2 regions of the Pelodictyon luteolum DSM 273 genome follow, and region 1 is predicted to be linked to the other one. Evidence: riboswitches for the same ligand, from Rfam matches in the RefSeq annotation. Region 1 holds a riboswitch; the other holds the start of a gene.
The links. Region 1 has a riboswitch for S-adenosylmethionine ahead of PLUT_RS08010 (trans-sulfuration enzyme family protein). Riboswitches for the same ligand answer to the same signal wherever they lie in the genome.
Positions count from the first base shown of each region.

Region 2: another riboswitch for S-adenosylmethionine. It lies ahead of PLUT_RS03085 (O-acetylhomoserine aminocarboxypropyltransferase/cysteine synthase family protein); the one in region 1 lies ahead of PLUT_RS08010 (trans-sulfuration enzyme family protein).

Region 1 covers NC_007512.1:1,737,843-1,745,521, reverse strand. Annotated here, with positions in the region: gene cysT (sulfate ABC transporter permease subunit CysT) at 1-710, opposite strand, end outside; gene PLUT_RS08035 (sulfate ABC transporter substrate-binding protein) at 812-1,819, opposite strand; gene PLUT_RS08030 (hypothetical protein) at 1,966-2,163, opposite strand; gene cysK (cysteine synthase A) at 2,209-3,162, opposite strand; gene PLUT_RS08020 (response regulator transcription factor) at 3,291-3,935, opposite strand; gene PLUT_RS08015 (O-acetylhomoserine aminocarboxypropyltransferase/cysteine synthase family protein) at 3,973-5,262, opposite strand; SAM riboswitch class I at 5,707-5,841, shown strand; gene PLUT_RS08010 (trans-sulfuration enzyme family protein) at 5,999-7,150, shown strand; gene PLUT_RS08005 (DUF4395 domain-containing protein) at 7,643-7,679, opposite strand, start outside.
Region 2 covers NC_007512.1:689,958-697,636, forward strand. Annotated here, with positions in the region: gene PLUT_RS03065 (DUF2721 domain-containing protein) at 1-71, shown strand, start outside; tRNA gene PLUT_RS03070 (tRNA-Lys) at 85-158, opposite strand; gene xerD (site-specific tyrosine recombinase XerD) at 290-1,204, opposite strand; gene rsmB (16S rRNA (cytosine(967)-C(5))-methyltransferase RsmB) at 1,210-2,538, opposite strand; SAM riboswitch class I at 2,644-2,792, shown strand; gene PLUT_RS03085 (O-acetylhomoserine aminocarboxypropyltransferase/cysteine synthase family protein) at 2,879-4,174, shown strand; gene metX (homoserine O-acetyltransferase MetX) at 4,183-5,247, shown strand; gene serS (serine--tRNA ligase) at 5,231-6,523, opposite strand; gene PLUT_RS03100 (GatB/YqeY domain-containing protein) at 6,551-7,006, opposite strand; gene PLUT_RS03105 (SDR family oxidoreductase) at 7,100-7,679, opposite strand, start outside.

The DNA.
Region 1 (7,679 bases):
GACATGATCATAAGCGGGGCGATCTCTGTCTTGAACGGAAGGTTGCCGGCGATGAAGATCACCGAGCCGTATTCACCGATAGCTCTTGCGAATGCGAGGGTTACGCCCGTGAGTAGCGCGGGGAACAGATGCGGAAGCAGAATCCTGCGAAAGGTCTGCCAGCGGGTTGCACCAAGGCTCTGGGCAGACTCTTCCATTTCAGGCTCCAGTTCTGCAAGGACCGGCTGGAGCGTCCGGACGACAAAAGGGAAGCCGATGAAGATCAGGGCTATGACGATGCCGGATGGTGCGTTGATGACCTGTATGCCGGTTTTGTCGAGGAATTGGCCGATCCAGCCAACCGGCGAGTAGAGTGTTGCGAAGCAGATGCCGGCCACGGCGGTCGGGAGCGCAAAGGGCAGGTCGACCAGGGCATCAAGCACCATCCTGCCAGGAAATCGATAGCGGACAAGTGTCCACGCGGTCAGGAATCCGAAGAGGGCGTTGAAGAGTGCCGCAAAGACGGCGGTTGAGATGCTCAGGCTATAGGATGCGAGTACCCGCGGGGATGTCACTGTAAAGAAGAATGCCTGCGGATCCATCCTGATGGCGCTGACGACGATGGTTCCGAGCGGAACGATGACGATGGCCGACAGGTAGAAGACCGTGTAGCCCATCGAGAGGCCGAATCCCGGAAGGATGTGTCGTTTGTTGCGGTTGAACGGCGGCATTGCGTATTGAGATCTTTGAACGCTCCTCAACGAAACAGGACATCTTCCCTGTCCCGTTTCGTTGAGGGCTTTCCTTCGGTTATGGGTAAAGTATCTGGGAATCAGGGCGTGTAGATCTGGTCGAAAGTGCCGCCGTCGCTGAAGTGTGTCTTCTGAGCCTGGCGCCAGGTGCCGAACAGGTCCTTTATCGTGAAGAGCTTGATGGCCGGGAAGTTCGATGCGTGCTTCCTGAGTGTTGCCGTATTGCGCGGGCGATAGGAGTTCTGGACGATGATCTCCTGCGCCTGCGGGGTGTAGAGAAAGTTCAGGTAGGCTTCGGCGACCTTTCTGGTACCGTGCCTGTCGACGTTCTTATCGACGATGGCGATCGGCGGTTCGGCCAGAATGCTGACCGGCGGGGCCACGATTTCGAACCTGTCGTTACCGAACTCCTTCAGAATAAGGTGCGCCTCGTTTTCCCAGGTAATCAGTACGTCGCCGATGCCTCGCTGTGTGAATGTGAGGCTCGAACCTCTGGCGCCGGTGTCGAGGACGGGAACATTCTTGTAGATTGCCTTTACGAACGCCTTGGCCTTGTCAGCCGATCCGGTCTGCGTCTGCTTGTAACCCCATGCGGCCAGGTAGTTCCAACGCGCTCCGCCAGAGGTCTTGGGGTTCGGGGTGATCACCGATATGCCTGTCTTGATCAGGTCGTCCCACTTCCTGATGCCTTTCGGGTTTCCCTTGCGGACTACGAAAACGATGGTAGACGTGTAGGGCGTGCTGTTCTGGGGAAGGCGCTGCTGCCAGTTCGTCGCCAGGAGCTTGCTGTCGGCGATCGCGTCGATGTCATAGGCCAGCGCCAGGGTGACGACGTCGGCCTCGAGGCCGTAGATTACGGCGCGGGCCTGCTTGCCGGAGCCGCCGTGCGACTGGTTAATGGTGACCTCCTGGCCGGTCTTCTGCTTCCAGTAGCTGGCGAATGCCGCATTTTCGCTCTGGTAAAGTTCCCTGGTGGGATCGTAGGAGACGTTCAGCAGTGTTGCTCCGGCAGGAGCGGTAGCCTGTGCGGTCGAGTAGAGCAGGCTGCTGAAGAGCGCGAGGCCGACGGAGAATCTGGTGCTTTTCATTCTGAAGTGTGTTTCATGGAGCTCATCGTCTTGGGTGTGTCTGGTTGAACGTTCGTAAATAAGGCTGTCTTGAGAGACAATGCCTTTTTCCGTACCACGCAAATACCACAAACATGGTATTCGATACGGGCAAGCCTCGTCTCTTTTCAGCTGATGAACAGGGTTGGATGCTTTTTCGCCATGCAGGCGATGATCTTTTCCTCGGTGGAGAGTGTTCGGCACTCTCCTGATCCGGGGAGCAGGAATGCGAACCGGCAGGCCAGCTTTAAGCGTATGCTTGCGGGATTTGCCTGATTCTCCGGAGACGGATGGGTATTGGTCGTCTCGTACTGTTGAGTGTTCATGTCCATTATCCTCTTTGGTCCCCTGATTGTGACGGCTTGATTCGCTCAAATTGCTGTCGCTTCATTCTCAAACTGGTAGAGGAGGGTGGAGAGGTAGCGTTCGCCGGTATCGGGCAGGATGACGATGATGCGCTTGCCGCTGTTTTCCGGGCGCTTGGCCAGCTGGAGTGCTGCCCAGACGGCCGCGCCTGAGGAGATACCGACGATCAGCCCCTCGGTGCGGGCCAGATCCTGACCAGTGCGGAAGGAGTTTTCGTTGCTGACCGTGATGATCTCGTCGATTACCCCTTGGTTGAGGATATCGGGAATGAAGCCTGCACCTATGCCCTGGATTTTGTGGGAGCCGGGTTTTCCGCCCGAGATCACCGGGGATTCGGTCGGCTCGACGGCCACGATCCTTACGTTCGGGTTTCGCTGTTTGAGTACCTCGCCGACGCCGGTGATGGTGCCGCCGGTGCCGATGCCGGAGACGAAGATGTCGATCTTGCCGTCCATGTCGTTCCAGATCTCCTCTGCCGTAGTCCTGCGGTGGATGTCGGGGTTGGCGGGGTTCTTGAACTGCTGTGGCAGGAATGCGTTCGGCAGGCTCTCGTTAAGCTCCTCGGCCTTGCGTATGGCGCCGCCCATGCCTTCCTGTCCTGGGGTGAGCACCAGCTCGGCGCCGAGGGCCTTGAGGAGGTTGCGGCGTTCGATGCTCATTGTCTCTGGCATGGTCAGGATGAGCCGGTATCCCTTGGCGGCAGCTATGAAGGCCAGGGCGATTCCGGTGTTGCCGCTGGTCGGCTCGACGATGACGCTCTCTCTGGTTAGCAGACCGTCCTTCTCGGCAGCCTCGATCATCGAGAAACCGATACGGTCCTTGACGCTGCCGCCGGGGTTGAAGTATTCGAGCTTGGCGATGATGGTGCCGAGCGCCTGCTGGTCCAGCCCGAAGTTGCCGAGCTCGAGGAGCGGGGTGTTGCCGATCAGGTCGGTGAGTTTTTTTGCAATGCGTGCCATGGGTGCCGGTGTTTTGGTGACGGAAATTCAAACTTTATGAATATCGTCATCATGCCTGGCGCCTGAAATCCCGCTGTTGCGGTATTTTGTCTACCGTAAAAAGGGTAGGGCCGGTATGGCAGAGGGGTTCAGATATGGTATTCGATGTTGTAGATGAGCCCGGCCTTGATGGCGAACATCATCAGCTCAGGGCTACTCGAGACGCCAAGTTTCCGGAAGATGTTCTTGCGGTGGGTCGTCACGGTATGGAAACTGACATGCTTCTTCACCGCGATCTCCTTGGTGGTGAGTCCGGTCGAGATGAGCCTGACGATCTCGATTTCGGAGGTGGTGAGCAGGCAGGCGTCTTCGGCGGGTCCATCCTCTTTGAGGAGGATGTCGAGCACGCTGCCGGAATAGGCTTTCTTGCCCTTCATGGCGGTCGTGACGGACTGGAGCAGCTCGGTCCGGTCGTCGGTCTTGAGGGCGATGTTCCTGATGCCGGCCTGGTTCAGCTCCTTGATCTGCATCTGGTTCACCGAGTTGCAGAGCACCAGGATGGGGGAGCCATCATGCAGCTCCCCGAGTTCCCGCAGGTCGTTGATCGACCTGAAATCGAACAGGATGTAGTCCGTGATGATCAGCGAGGGTTCGTTGGCCTTCAGGTATTCGTACAGCTCAGTGCGGGTATGGACTACACTCATCCCGTACCCCTCGGCATCAAGCATTGACCTTAGCGCTTCGGTGGTGAGGAACTGCGTATCGGCGATGAGTATCGAACCTTTCGGTTTCATGTCGTTCACCATCTTCTTTTACTTACATCTGTTGCGATCAAACCTTCGCCAGCACCTCGTCGAGTGCGGTGATGAGGTCGTCCGGATGTTCCATGCCTACCGAGAGGCGGATGAGGTCGGAAGTGAGCCCGCTTTGGGCCTGTTGCTCCTTTGTCATCTGACTGTGCGAGGTGCTGGCAGGATGCAGAATCAGGCTCTTGGCATCCCCGACGTTGGCCAGGTGGGAGAACAGGTCGATCGTGTCGATGATCTTCACCGCTGCATCGTATCCGCCCTTCACACCGAAGACTACCATGCCGCCGAATCCGTGCTTCAGGTCCCGTGATGCGATCGGATAAGACGGATCGTCCTTCAGGCCGGGGTAGCGCACCCAGGCGACCTTCGGGTGGGCCTTCAGGTGTTCGGCTACCTTCAGCGCGTTCTCGGAGTGGCGCGCCATGCGGACCGGCAGGGTCTCGATACCCTGGATGAAGAGCCAGGAGTTGTCGGGAGAGATGCAGGCACCAAGGTTCCTGAGCGGTACGGTGCGGACTCGGAGCGCAAAGGCGATCGGGGCGAGCGGCTCCGGCAGGTCAATGCCCCAGCAGAGTCCGTGGTAGTTGGCGTCAGGCTGGGTGAAGAGCGGATGGCGCCCGGCTTTCCAGTCGAAGCGCCCGGCATCGGTGATGATGCCGCCGATTCCGGCCCCGTGGCCGCCGAGCCACTTGGTCAGCGAGTTGATGACGATGTCGGCGCCAAGTTCTATGGTCTTGAGCAGGTATGGGGTGGTGAAGGTGGCGTCGACAATGAGCGGCAGGCAGTTGCGGTGCGCAACTTCGGCAATCGCCTTCACGTCCGTATAATCGAGCACGGGGTTGCCGATGGTCTCGATGTAGAGCGCCCGGGTCTTCTCATTGATGGCCTTCTCGAAGTTGGCGGGGTCCTTCGGATCGACGAAGGTCACATCGATGCCGAGCTTCGGCAGGATGGCATCGAACTGGGTGTAGGTGCCGCCGTAGAGGTTGTTGGCCGAAACGATGTTGTCGCCGGCCTCGGCAAGCGTGATGACGGTGTAGAAGATGGCCGAGGTGCCGGAGGCCAGAGCGACCGAAGCGGCGCCGCCCTCAAGCTGCGTGACGCGCTGCTCGAGCACGTCGGTGGTCGGGTTCATCAGTCGGGTGTAGATGTTGCCTAATTCCTTGAGGGCGAAGAGGTTGGCCGCATGCTCGGTGTTCTTGAAGAGATACGAGCTGGTGCGGTAGACCGGCACGCCGCGCGACTGGGTAGCGTCGACCGCCTGGCCGGCATGGAGCGCCAGCGTCTCGAACTGGTAGGGTTTCTTGCTCATTGGTGAAGTTCGGTGAGTTGCTGTTTCTTGTTTTGTGAAATCGCAGTGTGTTCTACGACACCGATGTCGACATGGCCCGGGATTCTTTGAACAATTGATTATCTGTATGCTGTACGGCTGAAACGAAAAAAGCCGGCGCTGACATGCAGGACCGGCCTCATGAATCAGTTCGCAGACCTGGAACGTGAATCAGAAGCGCGGGAAATGGGCGCAAACAGATGCAGCACCGGTGGTTTCCAGTCATTGTGATGCTGTTTGAGATGCCCATCCTTTTTTCGTGCGCATTGTTAACGATTGTTAAAAAATGTTATTTTTTCCGGGATTTCAAAACTCTTTTTTCGGAGGGGACATCCACTTATATGCAAAAAATGTGTGTTTCCGTCTTGACTCGTATGCTTTTTCCGTGTACATTAACAATTGTTAACTGTTCTTTGTCTGCATTGACAGTCATCAAGAAAGGCTGAGGGAATAGACCCGATGATGCCTTGACAACCGATCCCGCAAGGGACACGGTGCCGCATTCTACCTCCGGCCACGTATTCATGATCGATTTGTTGCCGAGACGAGGAAAGATGAGTGATATAGAGTCTGACTATCGCCGGGAAATGGCCCTCTCAAGGGGCGGCTCCAGGCATAAGTTCCAAATACCTCTTCCTCACTCATCAGGGAAGGGGTTTTTTTATTTCCTTTTCCGTTTGCGCCCGATATTTCAACAATAATGAACGGAGGAATTGCCATGAGTTTCCAGACCGATACAATCCATGCCGGCGTTGCCCCGGACAAGGCCTATGGTGCCATCATGACGCCGATCTACCAGAGCTCGACCTTCGTGTTCGAGGATATCGGCAAGCACAAGGGATTCGATTACACCAGGAGCGGCAACCCGACCAGGAAAGCCCTTGAAGACAGCATCGCCGCGCTTGAAGGGTGCTCATGCGCTGTGGCCGTCACCACCGGCATGGCGGCCATCGCTACCGTGATGCACCTTTTCAATGCCGGAGACGAGATCATCTGCACAAACGACTGCTACGGCGGCACGGCCAGGCTGATGAAGACCATCCAGGAGCATTTCGAGATCCGGGTTCATTTCATCAGCCTCAGGGATTCAGCTGGCATCGAGGCATACATCAATGAAAAGACCCGGGCAATCTGGATCGAGACTCCGTCGAACCCGCTACTGAACCTTGTCGACATTGAGGCGGTAACGACGTTGTCGAGGAAGCACGGGTTGCTCTCGATCGTGGACAACACCTTCCTGTCTCCCTACAACCAGCAACCCTTCAGGCTCGGTGCCGACATAGTGGTCCATTCGACCACCAAGTACCTGAACGGCCATTCCGATGTTGTCGGTGGTGCGGTCCTGTCCAACAGTTCGCAGATCGATGAAAAGCTGAAATATCTGGTCAACACCCTCGGAACCTGTGCCCAGCCTTTCGATTGCTGGCTGGTGCTTCGCGGCATCAAGACGCTGGTTCCACGCATGAAGGAGCATGAGCGCAACGCAATGGCTGTCGCCCGATTCCTCGACAGCCACCCGAAGGTCGCCCGCGTTTTCTATCCGGGCCTTGAGACCCATCCTCAGCATGAACTTGCCAAAAAGCAGCAGCGCGGGTTCGGTGGCATGGTCTCCTTCGAGCTCGACGGAGGCATCGGGGAGGTGAACCGAGTCCTGAAGGGAACGAAGCTGTTCGCCCTTGCTGAAAGCCTCGGCGGAGTCGAGTCGCTGATCGAGCATCCCGCTACCATGAGCCATGCATCGATGGGTGCCGAACACCGCGCTGAGGTTGGTATCACCGACGGCGTAATCAGGCTTTCGGTGGGAATCGAGGATCCCGACGACCTTATTTGCGATCTCGCTCTGGCTTTAACACCTCATTCACGGGGATGAATCATGTCGTTTATTCCTCCTTCGTGCCCGATGAGTCCGAGGGCCTGGTTTCGAATCAACCAGCCCGCCGCTATCCATGAACAACGCATCACAAAGTCTGTTCGCAAAGCGGTTGTGGTTGACAATGTAGGGTCAGCTTCAACGACAAGGCCATTGCCGAAGCGAAGAAATCCTTCAGCTGTTTCGCCCTCGTCAGCAATCAGGATATGGCTCCCTTCATGGTGCCGGTAGATTATCGAGTGCTTGAAAAGAGAGAGGGGGGCGCCGTGAAGAAGGGGGGGGATGGGGCACGCCCCCCCGCAAATTGTACATGCTATCCTGACAACTTGCGGGGAAGGCAATGGACTCAGGGCCTGAAGAGAGCGGAAGCTGAAAGAGCAAGGTGCTTTGCTGGCTCAAAAAGATACCGGGCCAGTGGTGTCTTAGGCCGTCTGTTCATGGACTATCTGAGAGTGGTCTGCTGATCGAGTACGTCTTATCCGACTTTCAGTATTATAACTGCCGGTTTAGTTTCATCGAAAGTTTATGT
Region 2 (7,679 bases), 1.0 Mb from region 1:
TTATTTTCGATGTCAACCTCACCCTGACGGCGCTCAAGATCGAGCAGGAGATCCATCCGAAACTGCGATAAGGCGGGAACAGGGTGAATGCGGCAGGATTCGAACCTGCGACCCTCTGCTTAAAAGGCAGATGCTCTAACCAGCTGAGCTACGCATTCATGAAGCCGCACCATTCTTTGGGGCGGCTTTTTCCGTTGGTGGCCCCCTTTCCCCGCCAACCCACTTTTTTTTCGATAACACGCCTTCCTCCGGAATTGGTTCCCTGCAGCTTCTGAGGCGTTCCATCCGGTTATCCCCTCGGGTGGCAGGTCCGGTGCACCTCTTTGACGAACGTGCGGTCGATATGGGTATAGATCTGGGTGGCGACGATCGAGCTGTGTCCAAGCATCTCCTGCACGGCGCGCAGGTCTGCGCCCCCTTCGAGCAGGTGGGTGGCAAAGGTGTGGCGGAAGGTGTGCGGGCTGATGTTTTTCTCTATCCCCGCCAGGCGGGCGTACTCCTTCACCATGTTGTAGACCGCCATGCGTGTGAGCTTTCTGCCCCGGGCGTTGAGGAACAGGTGGTCAAGGGAGTTGCGGTTGGAGAGCTTCATGCGCAGTTCCTCCCGGTAGCGCCGGATCCAGGCGGCGGCGGCGTCCCCGATCGGCACGAGCCGCTCTTTCGAGCCTTTGCCGAAGATCCTGATGAAGCGTTCGTCAAGATAGAGGTTCTGCTGGGTCATATCCACCAGTTCAGTGACCCGGATTCCGGATGCGTAGAGAAGTTCGAGAATCGCCCTGTCCCGGAGCAGGAAGCGGCCGGGGGGAGACTGGAGCATGGGTGCTTCAAGCACCCGTTCGGTCTCCTGAAGGGTGAGGACGGCGGGGAGGTAGCGCGCTTGTTTCGGCTGGTGGAGGGTTTCGGCGGGGTTGGATGCGAGGCGGTGTTCATTGAAGAGGAAGCGGTGCAGCGAACGGATTGCCGAGACGTTTCGTGCAATGGAGCTCGGTTCCAGACCCGCCTGATGGAGTGCAAGGACGAAGTGGTTGATGCGTTCCGCCGTGATGGCCTCAAGCGGGACATCATCCTCCTGCATGGCAAGCAGGTAGCGGCCGAGATCGTTGCGGTAGGACTCTCTCGTGTTGCCGGCGAAGTTTCTCTCTATGAAGAGGTAGTCGAGGAATCCCTCAAGCACCCGGCTGTACGCAGCGTCCAGTTCCACCATGGACATCATCCTCCCTGTTTCCGCAGGAGGACTGCATAGCCGCCGTCAAATCCGGGTCTTGCGCCCGGGAGCGTAAGGATTCCGCCTTCGGGTGTGCGTTCAAGGCAGAAGGGCTCCGGCACCTTTCCTGTTGCCTGTTCGATTCTGAACGCCGGATGCTGCTGAAGGAATGCTTCCACCTGCAGCTGGTTTTCTTCGGGTTCCACCGAGCAGGTCGAGTAGAGGAGCAGGCCCCCTTCCGCAAGCAGTCCTGCGGCATGCCGGAGGATCTCCTCCTGGAGCCCGCTCAGTTCCCGGAGTTTTTCCGGACCGGTTTTCCAGCGCAGCTCCGCCCGCCGTCCGAGCACGCCGGTTCCGGTGCAGGGAGCGTCAACGAGAATGGCGTCCGGCTGGAACGGGGGCGTGAACTCCCGGGCATCTCCGGTCCGGGCCTCGATGATGGATATCCCGAGCGTATCGGCAAGGGCCTGGATTCGAAGGGTTTTCTGCGGGTAACGGTCAAGAGCGATGATTTCTCCCCGATTTCCCATCAGTTCGGCTGCGTGTGCCGCCTTGCCGCCGGGAGCCGCGCAGAGGTCTAGCACCTTCCAGTCGGGCTGGGGGTCGAGCAGCAGCACCGCAAGGGCCTGGGTCGGGTTCTGGACGGAGGCAAGTCCCTGCCTGAGGAGCGGCTCGAACAGGTGGAAATCAGCGGCAAGGCGGATGCCGGGGATTCCGCTCTCCTGCCACCCGGATTCTTCGCCCTCTGCGCCCTTGGCATTCGTCCCTTTCAGCGGGTTATGACGGATGCCGAAGAGCGGGTGTTCATTGTCATAGCGGAGCATCGATTCCGTCCGCTGTTCTCCGTAGTTCCCGATCCATCGCCGGACGAGCGGCTCCGGATGGGAATGGAGCACCGAGAGGCGTTCGGAGAGGGATGCATCCTTGAGCCACAGGTCGAGATGGACGGTTTCGGGCGAGATTTTCCGCAGGACGGCGTTCGTGAGTTTCGACATGCGCTCGCCCTTGTAGCGACGGGCAAGCCGGACACACTCGTTGACGGCGGCCCAGCGCGGCACACGGTCGAGAAAGAGCAGCTGCCATACGCCGAGGCGGAGGATGTTCAGGACGGCGGGGGAGGCCTTCTGGATGTCGTGGCTGTAAAATTTCGCAATGATGAAGTCGAGCTGGAGGCGCTGGCGGAGCACGCCGCTGGTGAGCGCGGTAGCCAGAGCCCGGTCAGGCCCTTTAAGGGATGATGCCTCCAGCAGTTCATGCAGAAGGGAATCGGAGTGGCGAGTGCCTGCCTCAAGCTGCTGCAGGATGTTGAAGGCTAGTTCCCGGGCTGATGTCATTGGTACTGATTAGGTGTTGCGGTGCGCGGTCTCTGTGGGGCCGCTTGTAAAATACTCTTTGCTGTTGTAGATTCATTGGACTAATGTTCTTTTCAAGTTTTTACGCTATCATCGAGAAAGGTGGAGGGACTGGCCCTGAGAAGCCTTGGCAACCGTCATTGACCGTCAGTGATTCAATGGATTGCATTGATTCATGTATTGAGGTAATGATTGGTGCCAATTCCATCCCGGTTGAAGGCCGGGAAAGATGAAGAGATACGACCCCCCCCCCGTTGCAGACGTACCCCGTATTTTTTCCTCCCGACTGATGGTGGCGCCAAAGGAGAACCATATCGCCTCCATGACAGACAAGAAGCCGACGCCATACCGTTTTGAGACCCTGCAGGTCCATGCCGGCCAAACGCCCGATCCCCTGACGCACTCCCGCGCCGTACCCATATACCAGACAACGGCCTATACTTTCGACAGCGCCCGGCACGGTGCGGATCTCTTTGCCCTGAAAGAGGCGGGCAACATCTATACCCGCCTCATGAACCCGACCACCGATGTTTTCGAGCAGCGGATGGCCGCACTTGAGGGCGGAAAAGCAGCGCTTGCCGTTTCCAGCGGCCATTCTGCGCAGTTCATCGCATTGACGAGCCTCTGCCAGGCGGGTGACAACATCGTCTCCTCCAGCTACCTTTACGGCGGCACCTACAACCAGTTCAAGGTCTCCTTCGCCCGCCTCGGCATCGGGGTGCACTTCACCCGGGGGCTTGAGGCGGAGGATTTCCGGCGGTGCATTGATGAAAACACCAAGGCGCTCTACCTTGAGTCGATCGGCAATCCTGCTTTCCATGTCCCCGATTTCGAGGCTGTTGCGGCTGTTGCAGACGAGCACGGCATCCCCCTCATCGTCGACAATACCTTCGGGTGCGGCGGCTGTCTCTGCCGTCCGCTCGAGCACGGGGCTTCGATTGTGACGGAGTCGGCCACCAAATGGATCGGCGGACACGGTACCTCGATGGGCGGGGTCATCGTCGACGGCGGCACCTTCGATTGGGGCAGCGGACGCTTCCCCATGCTCAGCGAGCCTTCAGAGGGCTACCACGGCCTCTGTTTCCATGAAACATTCGGGGATCTGGCTTTCATCGTGAAGGCGCGGGTGGAGGGGCTGCGCGATTTCGGGCCGGCCATCAGCCCGTTCAACTCGTTTCTCCTGCTGCAGGGCCTTGAAACCCTTTCGCTTCGGGTGGAGCGGCATCTCTCGAACACGATCGCCCTTGCCCGGTGGCTTCTGAGCCGCCCTGAGGTCGCATGGGTCAACTACCCGGGCCTCGAGTCGCATCCGACCCACAGGAATGCTGCCCGCTACCTCCGGAACGGGTTCGGCTGCGTACTCACCTTCGGCCTTAAGGGAGGCTATGAGCGGGCGGTGTCGTTCATCGATGGGGTACGGCTGGCAAGCCACGTGGCCAATGTGGGGGACGCCAAGACTCTCGTCATCCACCCCGCCTCCACCACCCATCAGCAGCTCTCAGTCGAAGAGCAGGCTTCAGCAGGCGTGACCCCCGACATGGTGCGGGTCTCTGTCGGACTTGAGCATATAGACGACATCCGTGAGGATTTCGAGCAGGCACTTAGAACACAGGCATGAACCGAGGCATGAAACCCATCAACGAACTTATTTCGCCCGATACGAAGCATTACTCCTTCACCGAACCCTTCCAGACAGAGCTTGGCGCCACGCTCCCTTCCGTGGAGGTGGCCTACCGCACCTGGGGGACCCTCAACGAGGCCCGCGACAACGTTATCCTCATCTGCCATGCACTGACAGGCTCGGCTGACGCCGACCAGTGGTGGGGAGGTCTGTTTGGCGAGGGATGCGGCTTTGACGCAACCCGGGACTTCATCATCTGCAGCAACGTGCTCGGCAGCTGCTACGGCACCACCGGGCCTCTCTCTCCCAATCCCGCGACCGGACGTCACTACGGTCCCGATTTCCCCTTGATCACCATCCGCGACATGGTCCACGTAGAGCGGCACCTGCTCCGGCATCTTGGCATTGAGCGCGTGAAGCTTGTTGTCGGGGCCTCGCTCGGCGGTATGCAGGTGCTTGAGTGGGGGGCGCTCTATCCGGAGGTTGCACTTGCGCTCATGCCGATGGGGATTTCAGGGCGGCATTCGGCATGGTGCATCGCCCAGAGCGAAGCCCAGCGGCAGGCCATCATGGCCGACGCGCTCTGGAAAGACGGGTGGTATGAAGAAGACGCCCCGCCGGCAAGGGGGCTCGGGGCTGCGCGTATGATGGCCATGTGCACCTACAGGAGCTTCCGGAACTTCGAGGAGAAGTTCGGAAGGCAGCGGCAGGAAGACGGCACCTTCAAGGCGGTCAGCTATATGCACCATCAGGGAGGGAGGCTTGTCGAGCGGTTTGACGCCAACACCTACATCACCCTGACCCGGGCCATGGACATGCATGACCTGGGACGGGGGAGGAGCGGTTACGAGGAGGCGGTGTGCGCGATGACCCAGCCCGTCGAGATTCTTTCCATCGATTCGGATGTGCTCTATCCGAAATCGGAGCAGCAGGAGCTTGCCTGCCTGCTTCCGAATTCAAAAATCCTTTACCTCGACGAACCTTACGGCCATGATGCTTTCCTGATCGATGTCGAACGGGTAAGCCGGATGGTGCGCGACTTTCTCCAGGCAATCAGCAGGAAGGGCTGATTTGGCTGAACCCTGTGTAGGGCACGAGCACCTCGGGCACCCGGATGCCGCCCTCCAGAGTCTGGTAGTGCTCGATGATGGAGACCATGAGCCGCGATGTCGCAAGGCCTGAGCCGTTCAGGGTATGCACGAATTCAGGTTTTGACTTCCCGTCCGCCTTGAAGCGGATGTTGGCGCGCCGGGCCTGGTAATCCTCGAAGTTCGAGCAGCTCGATGCTTCAAGGTACTTCCTTTCGGCCGGCGACCATACTTCAATGTCATAGCACTTCGCCGCATTGGCGCTGATGTCCCCGCTGCAGAGCAGGAGCACCCGGTAGGGTATTTCCAGCGCACAAAGAATTGCTTCGGCGTGGCCGCGGATGGTTTCAAGTGCCGCGTAGGACTCTTCGGGCCGGGTGAACTTCACCATCTCCACCTTGTTGAACTGGTGGACCCTGAGAAACCCTCTGGTGTCCTTGCCATAGCTGCCTGCTTCACGTCGGAAGCAGGCCGAATAGGCTGCGTAGGAGATAGGGAGGGCTTCGGCGGAGAGCATTTCGTCGCGGTGGAGATTCGTGACGGGTACTTCCGCGGTGGGGATGGCATACAGCTCATCCTCTTCCATGTGGTAGACCTGATCGGCGAACTTCGGCCACTGGCCTGTACCCCGAAGCGAGTCGCGGTTCACCAGAAAGGGCGGAAACACTTCGGTGTAGCCATGCTCTTCAGTGTGGCGGTCCAGCATGAAGTTGATGAGCGCCCGTTCCAGCCGGGCACCTTTGCCTACATAGACGGGGAAGCCGGCTCCGGTGACTTTCGCGCCGCGCTCAAAATCAAGGATGCCGAGCGCCTTTCCAAGCTCGAGATGGTTTTTCACATCGAACTCCAGCGGGTGCGGGAAGTGCACCGGCTCGCCGAAGACCAGGTTGTCTTCGGCCGTCCGGCCGACAGGCACGGAGGGGTCGAGGCGGTTCGGGAGGGCAAGGAGGATCTCCTCCATCTCCATGTTGAGGGCTGAGAGCCTGCTGTCGAGCCCGGCAATCTCCTCTCCGACAGCCTGCATGTCCGCAATCAACTGGTCGGCTGAACCGCTGCCGCTTTTCTTGAGTTCGGCGATCTCTTTCGACCGGGTGTTCCGGAGCGCTTTCAGCTCGTCGGTCTTCTGCACCAGAGTCCTGCGTTCCGTATCGATAAAGAGCAGCCTCTGAAGTTTCGGTTCATCCCCCTGGAGCTGCCGGTCATGCAGCATTGTAGCGACCTCTTCCGGGTTCTGGCGTATATAGTTGATGTCGAGCATGATCGGTATGGTATCTGAAAGTGGTAATTAGGAGAGGAGCGCTTTGACCGCCTGCTGGACCGCCGTGCCGTCGGCCTTGCCCTTGAGGGCTTTCATGGACTCACCCATGACCCGTCCCATGTCTTTCATCGAGGCGGCGCCTGATTTTGTGATGACCTCACGGACCACGGCCTCGATCTCCTCCTGGCTGGCCGGTGCGGGCAGGTACTCTTCAATGACCTTCAGCTCCGCCTGCTCGTTTTCTGCCAAATCCGGCCTTCCGCCCTGGGTGAACTGCTCCATGGCGTCGCGGCGTCTTTTTGCGAGGCTCGAGAGCACATCCATCTCCTGGTCCAGGCTGAGTTCGGCTTTACCGCCGACCCGTATGGAGACCTCCTTTTCAAGCAGTGTGGCCCGGATGGAGCGGATGGCGTTCAGCCGGGTCTTGTCCCCGCTTTTCATGGAGGCTTTCAGGTCGGCGTCTATCTGTTCTTTCAGGCTCATGGTCGTATGGTGTCTAGTCTGTTGGCGGTAAGTTGAAGAAAATAAGGCAAAAACCGGAGCTTTCCCAGATGCTGCCGATTCTATTTCCATTCCTCATTCATTGATGTCGCCCGCGACAGGGCGGAACACCAGTTCCTCCACCACGGTGCGTGCAGGCAGAAGATAGGCATCGACCACCGGCCCTGAAATATCTTCGGGCATCATCATCACCTCTCGCATAGCATCATCGACCTCTCCCCACATCGGAGTAAGGACAGCGCCCGGCATGACGTTCGTTACCCGGACCCCGCAGGTTCTGGCATAAAGACGCACCGATTCGACGAGCCCTTTCTGCGCGAACTTCGTCATCGAGTAGACGGAGGACGAGGGGAATGCTTTTTCTGCGGCGACGGAGGTGATGAAGAAGAGGTGGCCCGAACGCTGGCACTGCATGTGCCTGAACACCTTCTGGGTAAGAAAGAAGGTGCCTTTCATATTGACTGCGGCCATCCTGTCGTACTCTTTTTCGGTGATCTCGCCGATTGGTTTGAAGGTGCCGACGCCGGCGTTGTTGACGAGGCAGTCGATACGGCCGTGGCGTTCCATGACGCTCTCTACCAGACCCTCCAGCGCTGCAATGTCGGCGATGTCCACCACCGCAGTTTCGGCTTCAGCTCCGGCATTCCTGCAGAGC